2 linked regions of the Methylococcus capsulatus genome follow. The main gene of each other region encodes a partner of the protein of the gene in region 2 in a complex. Links are inferred from orthologs where the notes say so. Each region holds a gene or a part of one and is shown on either strand. Other genes may lie near its edges.

Evidence for each region. Proteins that work in one complex are often made in the same cells at the same time.
Region 1: the proteins of uvrA (region 2) and mfd are in contact, whole or in part, in a crystal structure (PDB 4DFC), measured with the Escherichia coli proteins. The link is inferred for Methylococcus capsulatus from one-to-one orthologs.

What each region holds. Positions count from the first base shown.
Region 1 is NZ_CP104311.1:3,135,414-3,141,903, reverse strand. What follows is about bases 1-4,063. They hold mfd (transcription-repair coupling factor), read right to left. Parts: upstream 3,675-4,063; coding sequence 201-3,674; downstream 1-200. Other genes in these bases: N4J17_RS15185 (H-NS family nucleoid-associated regulatory protein), read left to right, coding at 4,041-4,063; N4J17_RS15195 (hypothetical protein), read right to left, coding at 1-184. Also shown: more of N4J17_RS15185, read left to right, coding at 4,064-4,379; N4J17_RS15180 (carbon-nitrogen hydrolase), read right to left, coding at 4,455-5,342; N4J17_RS15175 (agmatine deiminase family protein), read right to left, coding at 5,339-6,388. UniProt on the Escherichia coli protein: Couples transcription and DNA repair by recognizing RNA polymerase (RNAP) stalled at DNA lesions. Mediates ATP-dependent release of RNAP and its truncated transcript from the DNA, and recruitment of nucleotide excision repair machinery to the damaged site.
Region 2 is NZ_CP104311.1:1,371,237-1,379,515, reverse strand. What follows is about bases 2,967-6,391. They hold uvrA (excinuclease ABC subunit UvrA), read left to right. Parts: upstream 2,967-3,362; coding sequence 3,363-6,191; downstream 6,192-6,391. Other genes in these bases: N4J17_RS06765 (REP-associated tyrosine transposase), read left to right, coding at 6,282-6,391; N4J17_RS06775 (cation-transporting P-type ATPase), read right to left, coding at 2,967-3,208. Outside these bases: N4J17_RS06780 (bestrophin family protein), read right to left, coding at 1-494; more of N4J17_RS06775, read right to left, coding at 491-2,966; more of N4J17_RS06765, read left to right, coding at 6,392-6,812; N4J17_RS06760 ((2Fe-2S)-binding protein), read left to right, coding at 6,861-7,082; N4J17_RS06755 (hypothetical protein), read left to right, coding at 7,169-7,543; metalloprotease PmbA, read right to left, coding at 7,723-8,279. UniProt on the Escherichia coli protein: The UvrABC repair system catalyzes the recognition and processing of DNA lesions. UvrA is an ATPase and a DNA-binding protein. A damage recognition complex composed of 2 UvrA and 2 UvrB subunits scans DNA for abnormalities.

The sequences.
Region 1 (6,490 bases), 1.8 Mb from region 2 along the record:
TCTGGGTCTTGGGGTAGCCGATCCAGAGGTCCGCGTCGGACTGGTCGATCGCCACCGAGACCGTGCCGAACAGTCCCAGCGCCAGCTGCACCAGCGCCAGCAGCCCGGCGAAGGTGATGGCGAACACCGCGGAGGCATAGCGGCGCCAGTCGTAGACCAGTGAGGAGCGGGCCAGGGAGACCATCAAGGCTACCGTCGTCTCACTTGGCCTTCAGCCGGTCCAGCAGCGCTTCCACGAACCGGACGCGCTCCGCCGGGTTGGGGAGCTTGGCAATGAACCGCAGTTTATCCGGGCCGTCCAGCTTGTAGGTGGTAGCCTCTTTCTGAATCAGCAGGATGATCGCGGCTGGGTCGATGTTGGGCTGGGCTTCGAAAATCAGTCGGCCGCCGGTTGCGCTGGCTTCGATCTTGGCGATACCCAGCTTGGCGGCCTCGTTCTTTAGCGCGCTGACCGCGAACAGGTTCTTGGTCGCCTCCGGCAGCAGGCCGAAGCGATCGATCATCTCGATCTGCAGCTCGCGCAGTTCGTCGTCGCTGCGAGCATTGGCGATGCGTTTGTACAGCACCAGACGGGCGTGCACGTCGGGCAGATATTCCTCCGGGATCAGCGCCGCGCATTGCAGGTCTACCTCGGTACCACCGAGGTGATCGGTTTCCAGTTCTGGCCGTTTGCCGGATTTCAGCGCGTTGACGGCCTTTTCCAGCAGTTCGGTATATAAGGTAAAGCCGATTTCCTGGATCTGGCCGCTCTGTTCCTCGCCGAGCAGCTCGCCGGCACCGCGGATCTCTAGATCTTGCGAGGACAGCAGGAAGCCGGCGCCGAGTTCGCCCGCCGCCTCGATGGCTTCCAGCCGCTTGACGGCATCGGCGGTCATGGACTTCTTTGGCGGCACCAGCAGATAGGCATAGGCGCGGTGATGCGAGCGTCCGACCCGTCCCCGGAGCTGGTGGAGCTGGGCGAGGCCGAAGGTGTCCGCGCGGTCGATCAGTATCGTGTTGGCACTGGGCACGTCGATGCCGCTTTCCACGATGGTGGTGCAAAGCAGCACATTGAAGCGCTGGTGGTAAAAGTCGAGCATGATGTTTTCCAATTCGCGTTCCGGCATCTGGCCGTGGGCGATGCGGGTGCGGATACCGGGCACCAGCTTTTCCAGCCGTTCCGCCAGCCTGGGCTGAGTCTCGATCTTGTTGTGCACGAAATAGACCTGGCCGCCGCGCTTGATCTCGCGCGTGATGGCTTCCTGCACCAAGGTGTCGTCCCATTCGGTGACGAAAGTGCGGATGACGTGCCGGTGGGGCGGCGGGGTGGCGATGACGGAAATCTCGCGCAGGCCGCTCAGGGCCATGTCCAGGGTGCGGGGAATGGGGGTGGCGGTCAGCGCCAGGAAGTCCACTTCGCTGCGCAGCTTCTTGAAATGCTCCTTGTGCGCGACTCCGAAGCGGTGCTCCTCGTCGATGATGACCAGACCCAAATCCTTGAAGCGGATGTCCTTCTGCAGCAAGCGGTGGGTGCCTATGACGATGTCCACCTTGCCGTCGCCGATGTCCGCGATGGTCTGGGCCTGGTCCTTCTTGGAGACGAAGCGCGACAGCACCTCGATCCGCATCGGCCAGTCGGCGAAACGGTCACAGAAGTTCTTGTAGTGCTGCTGGGCCAGCAGGGTCGTCGGTACCAGCACCGCGACCTGGCGACCGTTCTGGGCTGCGATGAAGGCGGCCCGCATCGCGACTTCCGTTTTGCCGAAGCCGACGTCGCCGCAAACCACCCGGTCCATCGGACGGGGTGCGGCGAGGTCGCGGATGACGTCCTGGATCGCGGTTTCCTGGTCAGGTGTTTCCTCGAACGGGAACTGAGCGGCGAAGCTCAAGTACTCTTCGGTCAGAGTGGCGAAACTCCGTCCGCTCACCGCGGCCCGCTTGGCATGGATGTCCAGCAGTTCGGCGGCGACATCGCGGACCTGTTCCAGCGCCTTGCGGCGGGCTTTGGCCCATTGTTCGCTGCCCAGGCGGTGCAGCGGCGCGTGTTCCGGGTCCGCGCCGGCGTAGCGGCTGACCATGCCGAGCGCCGAAACGGGCACATAGAGCTTGTCGTCGTTGGCGTAGCGAATCGTCAGGAATTCCGACTCCACGCCGCCGGTCTCGATCCGCTGCAGGCCGAGATAGCGGCCGACGCCGTGTTCGCGATGCACCACCGGCGCGCCGATCTCCAGTTCTTCCAGGCTGCGCAGGAATTGGCCGAAATCCTTGGATGGCATGCGCTGCCGGCGCCTGCGCTGCTGGGCCTTGTCGCCGGTGAGCTGAGCTTCGGTCACGATCGCCAGGGGTGGATCGGAAATGACCAGGCCGTGATCGAGGGCGGCGACCATCAGGCACAGCGGGTCCGGCACTGCAAGGAAGTCGGCCCAGCCCTCCACGACCCGTGGACGGATCCGGTACTTGGCGAGGTTCGCCGCCAGGGTCTCGCGGTGGCCTGCAGATTCCGCCACCAGCAGGATTTTCCCCGCAAACTCCCCAATGAAGCGTTGCAGGGGCTCGTAGGGAGGCTGGGTCTTGGTTTCCGGATGCAGTGGCGGTGGCGGCGCGCAGTCGAATTTCACCGCGGCGGGGGGAGCGGCGTCCGCAGCCGCGATCATGACGCGGTTGAAGGATGCGAGGCTGGAGCTCAGCGCTTCGGGCTCCAGAAACAGGCGGGCCGGCGGCAGCGGCGGCCGGTCCAGGTTGTGGCGGCGCTGGTCGTGACGACTGGCGGTCTCGGCGTAATAGGTGGCGGCGGCCTGTTCGACATCGCCGTGCAATATCAGCGTCGTATCGCCCGGCAGGTAATCGAACAGCGTATCCATCCGTTCCACGAACAGAGGAATGTAGTATTCGATCCCCCCGACGGCGATTCCCTTGCTGACATCTTGATACAGGAGGCTACGGCTCACCGCGTCCGGGAATTCGGCCCGGAAATTCTGCCGGAACCTTTTAATGGCGGCCTCGTCGAACGGAAATTCGCGGGCAGGGAAAAGCTCTATGCCTTCCACTTTTTCGATCGAGCGCTGGCTTTCCGGATCGAAGGTACGGATCGTTTCCACGTCCTCGTCGAAGAGCTCGATGCGATAAGGCGTCTCGCTCCCCATGGGATAAAGGTCGAGTATCGAGCCCCGGATCGCGAATTCGCCATGCTGGTATACTTGCGAGACGCACTGATAGCCTACACTTTCGAGCGTCTGCCTGGTCTGGTCGATATTCACGGTGCTTCCCGCGCGAATGGAAAACGTATTGGCCAGGGTGTGGGTCCGCGGAGCCACCCGATGCATCAGGGTGGATACGGGAGTGATGAGCAGGCCATGCTGGATGCGGGATAACTCGTAAAAAGTCCGCAGCCGCTGCGAAGTGATTTCAGGGAGGGGTGAAAACACATCGTAGGGAAGGATTTCCCAGTCGGGGAATGGGAGGATCCCCGCATTCCTACCGAGAAATGTCTTCACTTCCTGTTCGATGCGTAAAGCGCTCTGGGCGTCGGCGGTGACCACGAGAAACAAGCCGGGTGACTCACCGAACGCCGAAGCGATCGCAAGGGAATCGGCGCAACCGTACAGCCCGCTCCAGCAGAGCGCCTGGCGGCGGGCCGCGGGCAAGGCGGGTTTCAAAGGCGAAGTCAGGGAAGAAGCGGAGGTTTGTGGTTTCATGCTATCGGGATACCGGACGTCCGACGATATGTCGGCGGAAAGGGATGTGTTTTAGCCGAGCGGCTTCATAAAACGCGGGGCTGGCCAGGGACGATTCCGGGGAATGGGGGCGAGCGTTCCGCCGAATTAAATGGGGTGGCACGGCCCGGAAGAATTGTCTGGGGTCTTACGAAGGATGTGGCCCGGTTCCCAGCCGACTGAAATGCGCCAAACGGCATCGGTGCGAAAAAGCGAGCTCCGCTGCCGGCAATTCGCACTTCTCGGTACAGATAGGCGGAAGACATATTGTATTGTGTTCTCGGATTTATGTATTATATTAAAGGTCACAACAATATAGCTTAAGACTTGCTCAGAGAGGTGTTGTCAATGTCACATGATTTTTCTGGTTATACGGCGCAGGAATTACAGTCGCTCATTGATGCAGCGACCAAGGCGCTCAAGGAAAAACTTGAATCGGAGCGGCGCGAATATCTTCGCCAGATGAGTGAACTGGCTTCCAAGGCGGGTGTCCGGTTCCAGATCGTCGAAGATCTTTCCAAGGGAGTGGGTGCGCCGAGTACCCGCCGGGGCGCCAAGGTGCCTGCGAAATACCAGAACCCGCATAATCCTGCGGAAAAATGGAGCGGCCGAGGCGTGAAACCACGTTGGCTGCAGGCTTTGCTCGCGCAGGGCCACGATATCAAGGAATTTGAGATCAGGGCCTGATTCCGGTGGTAAAAAGCCGGGGGCGAGCTTCGTGCTCGCCCCCGGTTTTTTTTTGGAGGCTGCTTCGAGGAAGAGTCAATCGAGATAGCGCCGCAATAATCCGTCATAACTGTCGATACGGCGGTCACGCAGAAAAGGCCAGATGCGCCTGACGTCTTCGGAGCGCTTGCGGTCCACCGCCACCATCAGCAATTCCGCGTCCGTCGAACCGGCGCGGCAGAGGAATTCGCCCTGGGGGCCGGCGGCGAAACTGTTTCCCCAGAACACAATGCCGGGCGTCTGGCCGCTGGGATCGGGTTCGCTGCCAATGCGGTTGCAGGCGGCCACCGTAAGTCCGTTGGCCACCGCGTGGCCGCGCTGCACAGTGATCCAGGCCTCGAGCTGACGCGACCGTTCGGCCTCGTCGTCGGCCGGGTTCCAGCCGATGGCTGTGGGGTAGAGCAGGAGATCGGCACCGGCCAGCGCCATCAGGCGCGCGGCCTCCGGATACCATTGGTCCCAGCAGACCAGCAGCCCCAGACGTCCGACCGAGGTGTCGATGGGGCGGAAGCCTAGGTCGCCGGGGGTGAAATAGAACTTCTCGTAATAGCCGGGATCGTCCGGGATGTGCATCTTCCGGTACTTTCCGGCCAGGCTGCCGTCACTGTCCAGCACCACCGCCGTGTTGTGATAGAGGCCAGGGGCCCGCCGTTCGAACAGCGAGGCGACCACCACGATGCCCAGCTCCCGCGCCACGGATGCCAGTTCGGCGGTGGTGGGGCCGGGAATGGGTTCGGCGCCGTCGAAACAGCCGCAGTCCTCGGTTTGGCAGAAATACGGCCCGAGGTGCAGCTCCGGCAGCATTACCAGGTCGGCACCTTTGGCCTTGGCAGCGCGGACGCCTTCGACCGATACGGCCAGATTGTGTTCCCGGTTGCCGTTACAGGCCTGCTGTACCAGCGCCAGCTTGAGGATGGATTTCATGGGCGGGAGACTCCGGCGGCTTCGGGAAACTGCATGGTCATACAGTGCAGGCTACCGTATTGGCGGATCAGCGGAGTGCAGTGGATGGGGACGATTTCCCTCCCCAGGAAACACGGCCCCAGGCGCTCGAGGGCGACCGCGTCCGCCGGATCGCCGTACACGGGAACCAGAACTGCGCCGTTGATGATCAGGAAATTGGCGTAGGTGGCAGGCAGGCGCCGGCCTTTCCCGTCGCGGATGGGTTGCGGGATCGGCAACGGCACCAGGGAGTAAGGCTGGCCGTCGCGCTGTTTCATCTCTTGCAGCTGCCGCTCCATCGCCTTAAGCGGCGCGTAGTGCGGATCGGATGCGTCGTCGCAGGCCGTATAGGCGATGGTGTGTTCCGAGCAGAACCTTGCCAGGGTGTCGACATGGGCGTCGGTGTCGTCGCCTTCGGCCTTGCCGTGATCGAGCCAGAGGATGCGATCGGTTCCCAGCGTCTCCATGAGCCGGGCCTCGATTTCTACGCGGCTATAGCCGGGATTGCGGTTCGGATTGAGCAGGCACTGACTGGTCGTCAGGACGGTGCCGAGGCCGTCGGTTTCCACGCTGCCGCCTTCCAGAACGAAATCGACCGCCACCCGTGGCGTCTGGCCGAAGATACCCATGGTCACGAGGCGCGCGGCCAGTGCCGCGTCGTCAGCGCAGTCGTATTTCCCGCCCCAGCCATTGAAGCGGAAATCCAGCAGTTCCAACCGGCCTTCGTGCAGCCGGCTGAGCGGCGCGGTGTCGCGTACCCAGATATCGTCATATGGAATCCGGACGAAAACGACTCGGCTGCAGTAGTCTGTCCCGGTATTGGCCAGGATAGTACCAATGCGCCGTTCATGGGACCGGTCCAGGCAGGCGATGAGGAGGGTTTCGCGCCGGCTCACCGCCGCGGCAATGGCCGCATAGGTCTGTTCGACCTCTTCCAACCACGGGGCGAAGTCGCCGCTGCCCGGCGGCCAGGCAATCAGCACGGCGGATTGTTTTTCCCACTCGGGAATGAATCGTATCGATGTCACTTGATTCGGCAAGGTGTGGATGAACGGATTGTGCCGCCGGTTTGAGGCCGGGGCTCCCCGAACGAAGAGACCGTGGGGCGGCGGCGCATGGCTCGGAAGCCG
Region 2 (8,279 bases):
GTCGGCACATTGCGCGCATGCTGCAGGTGTTCGATTTCGTCGTCATCGAGCCAGTCCTTCAAGATTCGCCAGCCTTCCTCACCCACTCCGCCGGAGCGCAAGCCAATGCGCAATGCGTTGGCGTAGGCGATCTGCCGGTGTATCAACTCCCGCTGCAAGGCCACCGCCTGCGCTTCGTCGGTGATCGCCGCAATGCGCCTGGGCGTCAGCAAGGTCGTGACCTGGCGTCCGAACGATCGGCTCACGTTGACCAGTTGGCCCCACAGCCGTCGCGCCTCCCACCAGCGCTCGTAGCACTGGTTGACCTGGAATCCGAGGAAGATCGACATGGCTGTGATCAGAACACTCAGCGGCAGCAACGGGAGCGCCGTGTGTTCCATGTGGGTGTACTCGTAGATGAACTCCGCCAGCAGCGCCAGCGCCAGAAAATAGAGCAAGGCGGGCCAGTCGCTGCGCAAAGCCCGCCACAGGGTGGTGCCGCTTCGGACGATCATGACGCTATCCTCGCTCGGGAAAGGCGCCGGTAAGTGAGTTTCTCCAGACCGACCGCCCAGAAGATCACGACACCGCCCGCCAGGGTCAGCAGCCACTCGTCCAGTCCGATCGGCTCGGAATGAAACAGCCAGTGCATGACCGGGGCGTAGATGAAGCCGGTCTGCGCCAACATCATCGCCCCGATCCCACCCCAGATCCAAGGATTGGAAAACATGCCCAGCTTCAGCATCGAATGGCTGAGGGAGCGGCAGTTGAGCAGATAGAACGCTTGACCGACGCAAAAGAAGTTGACCGCTGCGGTACGTGCCTTGTCGACGCTCTCCTCGTGCGTCAGCTCCCATTCGAACAAGCCGAATGAGCCCGCGCACAGCAGCAGCCCCACCCAGAGGGTGCGGAACATAAGCCGGCGGGTGAGGATAGGCTGCTCGGGGTTGCGCGGCGGCCGCCGCATGATATCCGGCTCCTTGGCTTCGAAGGCCAAGGGCAGGCCGAGCAGCACAGCGGTGGTCATGTTGATCCAGAGGATCTGCCCAGGCAGGATGGGCAGGGCGATGCCCGCGGACACCGCGATCAGGATGACCAGGCCCTGGCCGATGTTGGTGGGGAGGGTCCAGGTGATGAATTTCACCAGGTTGTCGTAGACACCCCGTCCCTCCTCCACGGCAGCCGCGATCGAAGCGAAGTTGTCGTCGGTCAGGACCATGGCGGCAGCCTCCTTGGATACCTCGGTGCCGGTGATGCCCATGGCTACGCCGATATTGGCCTGGCGTAGTGCGGGCGCATCGTTCACCCCGTCCCCGGTCATTGCTACGATGTGACCACGGGTCTGCAGGGCTTGGACGAGGCGCAGCTTCTGCTCGGGCGCGACGCGGGCGAATACCGCCGTCCGCTCCGCGGCCTCGGGCAGCGCCGCGTCCGGAATCTTGGCCAAGGCTCTGCCGTCGATGGCGCTTACGTTCGCCCCTTCGCCGTTCAGGCCGATCTGCCCGGCGATCGCGACGGCAGTGCCGAGGTGGTCGCCGGTGATCATCTTCACGCCGATGCCCGCGGCGCGGCAGGAAGCGACGGCCCGGACAGCCTCCGGTCGGGGCGGATCGATCATACCTTGAAGGCCAAGGAAGCTCAGGCCGGCGCTCACGTGCCCGTGCTCCACCGTGGGGTCGTCGGACAACCGTTCGCCCCGGGCGAACGCCAGGACGCGCAACCCTTGGGCCGCCATGGCGTCCACTTCGCGATGGATGGCGTCCGGATCGAGCGGTTCCGGCGCCATACCCCTGCCAAAGGCCGAATCGCAACGGCTCACAATGCTTTCCACGGAACCCTTGAGGTATACATGGCGGGTATTTTCGGCCCTGTTGTGGTGAAGGGTAGCCATGAACTGATACGCCGATTCGAAGGGAATGGCATCCAACCGCGGGTGCGATTCGGCCATCGCACCCTGATGCAGCCCCGCCTTGTAGGCGCAGACCAGCAGCGCCCCTTCGGTGGGATCCCCTTCGATTCGCCAGATGGCGTCCTCGCGCACTAGCCGGGCGTCGTTGCACAGCAAGCCGGCTTTGAGGGTTTCCAGCAGGACAGGGTATCCGGCGGGATCGATCTCGCTGCCTTCACGCAGGAATTCGCCCTCCGGGGCGTACCCGGAGCCGCCCACCGTGAACCGGTCTCCGCCGGCATAGACGGCTTTGACGGTCATCTGGTTCTGGGTCAAGGTTCCCGTCTTGTCCGAACAGATGACGGTGGTGCCGCCCAGGGTCTCCACTGCCGGCAGCTTACGGATGATGGCATGGCGGCCGGCCATGCGCCGCACACCGATGGCCAGCGTGATGGTCACGGCCACCGGCAGTCCTTCCGGAATCGCGGCAACCGCCAGCGCCACCGAGGCGAGGAAAGTCCCGGCCACATCTTCCCCGCGCCAATACCCAGCCAGGAAGGTGAGCGCCGCGAGCGCGACGATGAACCACATCAGCACCCGGCTGAAATGACCTATCTTGCGGGTCAGAGGCGTTTCCAGTTCGCCGGCTTCCCGGATCATCCGGTTGATGCGCCCGATCTCGGTGGCATCGCCGGTGGCGACGACGATTCCGACGCCGGTCCCAAAGCTGACCAGGGTGGAGGAATAGGCCATGTTATGGCGGTCCGCCAGCAGGGTATCGACCGGCAAAGGGGCGCATCCCTTCTCGACCGGCACCGATTCACCGGTCAGGGTCGATTCATCGATCTGCAGTTCCTTGTGACGCAGCAGACGCAGGTCCGCCGGCACCTTGTCGCCGGACTGCAGAAACACGATGTCGCCCGGCACCAGATCCTCCGCCGGCACCACCCGCCGCCCCCCCTCCCGCAGGACCGCAGCACTTTGGCTGAGCGTCCGCGCCAGCGCATCGATGGAACGCAGCGCGTTGATCTCCTGGATGAAACCGATCACCGCATTGATGAAGACGACGCCGAAGATGACGGCGGAATCCACCCAGCTCTTGAGGAACCCGGTCACACCAGCGGAAACCAGGAGGATGTATACGAGCGGGTGGTGGAATTGGCACAGGAACAGGGCGATGGCGCTTTTGCCCCGCTTGGGCGTGAGACGGTTGGGACCGTGGCGCTCACGCCGCCGTTCGGCTTCGCTTTCACTGAGCCCTCGCCCGGCGTCGACGCCGAGCAGCTCCGGAACGGAGTCGGTCGGAACATGATGCCAAGGGTGCGGATTCGGTTCGTGCATGACATTCCTCCGGGATGGGGCGGAAAGCCGTGATGGTACACCAAGCGCCAGGCGGCCGTCCGGCAGGCCCGGCCGGCTTCGGACGCCGCTGCGCCGCTTTGCCAAAGCGCCACCAAAACCCTTATATTCGGGCGTTTAACCAAGCGGCTAGCGCATGGACGTCATCAGCATCCGGGGCGCCAGAACCCACAACCTCAAGAACATCGACCTCGATCTTCCCCGCGACAAGCTGATCGTGATCACGGGGCTGTCGGGCTCGGGCAAGTCCTCACTGGCCTTCGACACGATTTACGCAGAAGGCCAGCGACGCTATGTGGAATCGCTTTCGGCCTATGCTCGCCAGTTCCTGTCGATGATGGAAAAGCCGGACGTCGACCACATCGAAGGGCTGTCACCGGCGATCTCCATCGAGCAGAAATCGACCTCGCACAATCCACGCTCCACCGTCGGCACCATCACCGAAATCTACGACTATCTGCGCCTCTTGTTCGCGCGCGCCGGGATTCCACGCTGCCCGGAACACGGGGTATCGCTGGAGGCGCAGACCATCAGCCAGATGGTGGACCACATCCTGGCCCAACCCGAGGGATCGCGCTGGATGCTGCTGGCGCCGGTGGTGAGCGAGCGCAAAGGTGAGCATGTACAGGTGCTGGAAGATCTGCGCGGACGCGGCTTCATCCGGGCGCGGATCGACGGCGCGGTGTACGAACTGGACGAGCCACCCAAGCTCGACCTGCGCAAGAAGCACAGCATCGAGGTGATCGTCGACCGCTTCAAGGTGCGTGCCGACCTGGCGCAGCGGATAGCCGAATCGTTCGAGACTGCGCTCAAACTGGCCGATGGCCTTGCCATCGCCGCTTCCATGGATGACGAATCCGTGGAAATCATCTACTCGGACAAATACGCATGTCCCCACTGCGGCTATTCGCTGAGCGAGCTCGAACCGCGGATCTTCTCGTTCAACAACCCGCGCGGCGCCTGCCCCGAGTGCGATGGCCTGGGCATAAAGCAGTACTTCGATCCCGCCCTGATCGTCCACAATCCGGAACTGAGCCTCGCCGGCGGCGCGGTGCGCGGCTGGGACCGGCGCAATGCCTATTATTACGGCATGATCCAGTCACTGGCCGAGCACTACGGCTTCGACCCGGAAGAGCCGTTTTCCAGCCTGCCCCTGCATGTGCGGGAGGTGATTCTCCACGGCAGCGGCAGCGAGGTGATTCCGTTCAAAGTGCTATCGCCGAAGGGAACCGCGCTGGTGCAGCATTACACCTTCGAAGGCGTGATCCCGGTGATGGAACGGCGCTACCGCGAGACCGATTCCACCCTCGTGCGCGAGGAACTGGCCAAGTACCTGTCAAGCAAGCCCTGTCCTGCCTGCGAAGGCACCCGCCTCAACCGGGCCGCCCGCCACGTCTTCATCGGCGACACCAACTTGCCGGGCCTCGCCCAACTGCCGGTCCGACGCGTGCTGGACTTTTTCGACGGACTCGAACTGAGCGGACGGCGCGGCGAGGTGGCGGCCAAAATCGTCAAAGAGATCCGCGCCCGGCTCCAGTTCCTCATCAATGTCGGTCTGGACTACCTCAGCCTGGACCGCAGCGCCGATACGCTCTCGGGAGGCGAAGCCCAGCGCATCCGCCTGGCCAGTCAGGTCGGCGCCGGCCTGGTCGGTGTCATGTACGTGCTGGACGAGCCTTCCATCGGCCTGCACCAGCGCGACAACCAGAGGTTGCTGGACACGCTGATCCGGCTGCGCGACATCGGCAACACCGTGATCGTAGTCGAACACGACGAGGACGCGATCCGACTGGCCGACCACGTGGTCGACATCGGTCCCGGCGCCGGCGTGCATGGCGGCCGGATCATCGCCCAGGGCACGCCGGAAGAGGTGATGGCCGCGCCGGCATCGCTCACCGGGCAGTATCTCTCCGGTCAGCGCCGCATCGCCGTGCCGGCCCGGCGCAATCCGCCCAACCCCGAACGCCGGCTGACGGTGCGCGGCGCCAGCGCCAACAACCTAAAATCGCTCGACGTGTCGATCCCGGTCGGGCTGCTGGTCTGCGTGACCGGCGTCTCGGGATCGGGCAAATCCACTCTGATCAACGACACCCTCTACCCCGCCGCCGCCCGCGAACTCAACGGCGCCTCGCTGACACCCGCAGCCTGCGCCGGGATAGAAGGGCTGGAGCACTTCGACAAGGTGGTGGACATCGATCAGAGTCCGATCGGGCGGACGCCCCGCTCCAATCCGGCGACTTATACCGGATTGTTCACACCCATCCGAGAGCTGTTCGCGGCGACCCCGGAAGCGCGCTCGCGCGGCTATACGCCGGGCCGCTTCAGCTTCAACGTCAAGGGCGGACGGTGCGAAGCCTGCGCGGGCGACGGCGTCATCAAGGTGGAAATGCACTTCCTGCCCGACGTGTTCGTGCACTGCGACGTCTGCAAAGGCCAGCGCTACAACCGCGAAACCCTGGAAATCCGCTTCAAGGGCAAGACCATCCACGAAGTGCTGGCGATGACCGTGGAGGAGGCCGCGGCGTTCTTCTCGGCCATCCCCGCGGTGGCGCGCAAGCTCCAGATGCTGATGGAAGTGGGCCTCTCCTACGTCACCCTCGGCCAGAACGCCGTCACCCTCTCCGGCGGCGAAGCCCAGCGCGTCAAGCTCGCCCGCGAACTGTCCCGGCGCGACACCGGCAAAACGCTCTACATCCTCGACGAACCGACCACCGGCCTGCATTTCCACGACATCCAGCAGCTCCTCAACGTCCTGCACGAACTGCGTGACCGCGGCAACACCGTCATCGTCATCGAGCACAACCTGGACGTCATCAAGACCGCCGACTGGATCATCGACCTCGGCCCGGAAGGCGGCGAAGGCGGCGGACGTCTCGTGGCCGAAGGTACACCGGAACAAGTCGCGGCGAATCCAGATTCGCATACGGGGAGGTTTTTGGGGCCGTTGTTGGAGCGGGGGCGGTGAGTTAGCCAGCGTAGGTCCGATTAGCGCAGCATAATCGGACGAATGGCTGACATCCGGCGATAATGCTTACGTCAAGAACGGAAAACGGGCATGCCCAATTATCGACGCGCGTTCGTGCCCGGCGGTACTTGGTTCTTTACGGCCAATCTGCTGCAACGCTACGGCAACGATCTGCTGGTCCGCGAGATCGGCTTGTTACGCGAAACGGTGAAGCGGGTGTGCTCGCATCACCCGTTTCGAATCGATGCCTGGGTGGTATTACCGGATCACTTGCATTGCGTGTGGACCTTGCCGCCCGGCGATAGCGATTTCAGCCTGCGGTGGCGATTGATCAAGAACGGATTCTCGCGTGCATTGCCCAAAACCGAACGCCGGTCGGATATCCGCAAGGCCGCCGGGGAGCGAGGAATCTGGCAACGTCATTATTGGGAGCATTTGATCCGAGACGATGCCGATTATCAGCGGCATGTGGATTATGTGCATGTGAATCCGTTGAAACATGGCCACGTCATGCGTGTACAGGATTGGCCTTATTCCACCTTTCACCGGTACGTTGCGAAAGGGATTTATCCGGCGGATTGGTGCGGTGATATAGGTGTTTCGGTGGGTGGCGGTGAATGACTTTCGTCCGATTACGCTGCGCTAATCGGACCTACCTGAAGTTGGCGCATGGCGATGGGTGACGCAATTCTGGACGAGAGACACGATGTGATTTGCCGCTGCAGCGGCACGACGGCCTGGCAAATCAGGCGGCAGTTCGATAAGGGCTTAACCGATATCGATGGGATATCGAGGGCGACGGGCGCGTGCTCTGGTTGCGGGGCTTGCGATGCCGATATCATGGCGCTGCTGGCCGAATACCTTTTAACCGTTTCCCCAAGCCCCAACTGATGCCTGAACCGCCCTGCTTCCCTCTTGCCGGCCCAAACAGCGGATGGCTACAATCCTCCCTCCCGCCATTCTCCGTAAATTAGAAAATGAGCTACAAAGCCAGCCTCGTTAAATTCGCTATCAAGTTGACCCCGAAATTCCTGATTTTGTGGATCGCTAACATTATTCTCAAGGGCATTGCGGAGCTGACTTATTTTGCCTTTGACATCGATACACGAAAAGCTTACATCGCAGTAAACCTTGCCGGTGAATCGGAAACGATCGAAGTCTGGCTTGAAAACTTTTATATCATCGCCGACGGGACATCCCATCAATTCGTCATCCAGCAGGGCCGGTCCAACCGCCTCTGGCTGAACAATCTGCTGGCCCGTGTCGCGGGAAAGGCCTGGAAAATTCCTGAGCTGCCGCAGTATTCGGCGCAGCTCAAGCTTGCTGCGGAGCTGCTGGCGGCGAAAGGCTGAATCCCATCCTCATCCCCGCCCTTCCCCCGCCGGAAAGGGAGCCCCCCCTCCCGGCGGGAGTCGGAAGAACTTACCTCCATGGCATGACCCGAGCCGGAGACCGTTCACTCCTGACGCCGTCACGGGAATGCGCAGGGCGGTCATGCGGCGTTAGACTCGTAAACCAGACTTGCGGCCCGTCAATCACCCGCCACCGTCATGGTCTCGATCAGAATCGATCCGGTGCGAATATTGCCGCGGAGGTCGACGTCATTGCCGATGGCGACGACGTGACCGAACATGTCCCTGAGATTGCCGGCGATGGTGATTTCCTCCACTGGAAACCGGATTTCACCGTTCTCCACCCAGTAACCCGCGGCGCCACGCGAGTAGTCGCCGGTGACGATGTTGACGCCCTGCCCCAGCAATTCGGTGACGATCAGCCCGGTGCCCATGCGCCGGATCAGGTCCTCGAAGGCTTCACTGCCCGAGTCGACGATCAGATTGTGCACGCCGCCGGCGTTGCCGGTCGTCTGCATGCCCAGCTTGCGGGCCGAGTAGGTGCTCAGCACATAGGATTCGAGCACGCCGTTCCGGACCAGGTCGCGCGCCCGCGTCGCCACGCCCTCGGCATCGTAGGGGGCACTGCCCAAGCCGCGGAGAAGGTGCGGCTGTTCGTGGATGTGGACGAACTCGGGGAAGATGCGCTGGCCCAAGGCGTCCAGCAGGAACGAGGACTTGCGGTAGAGATTGCCGC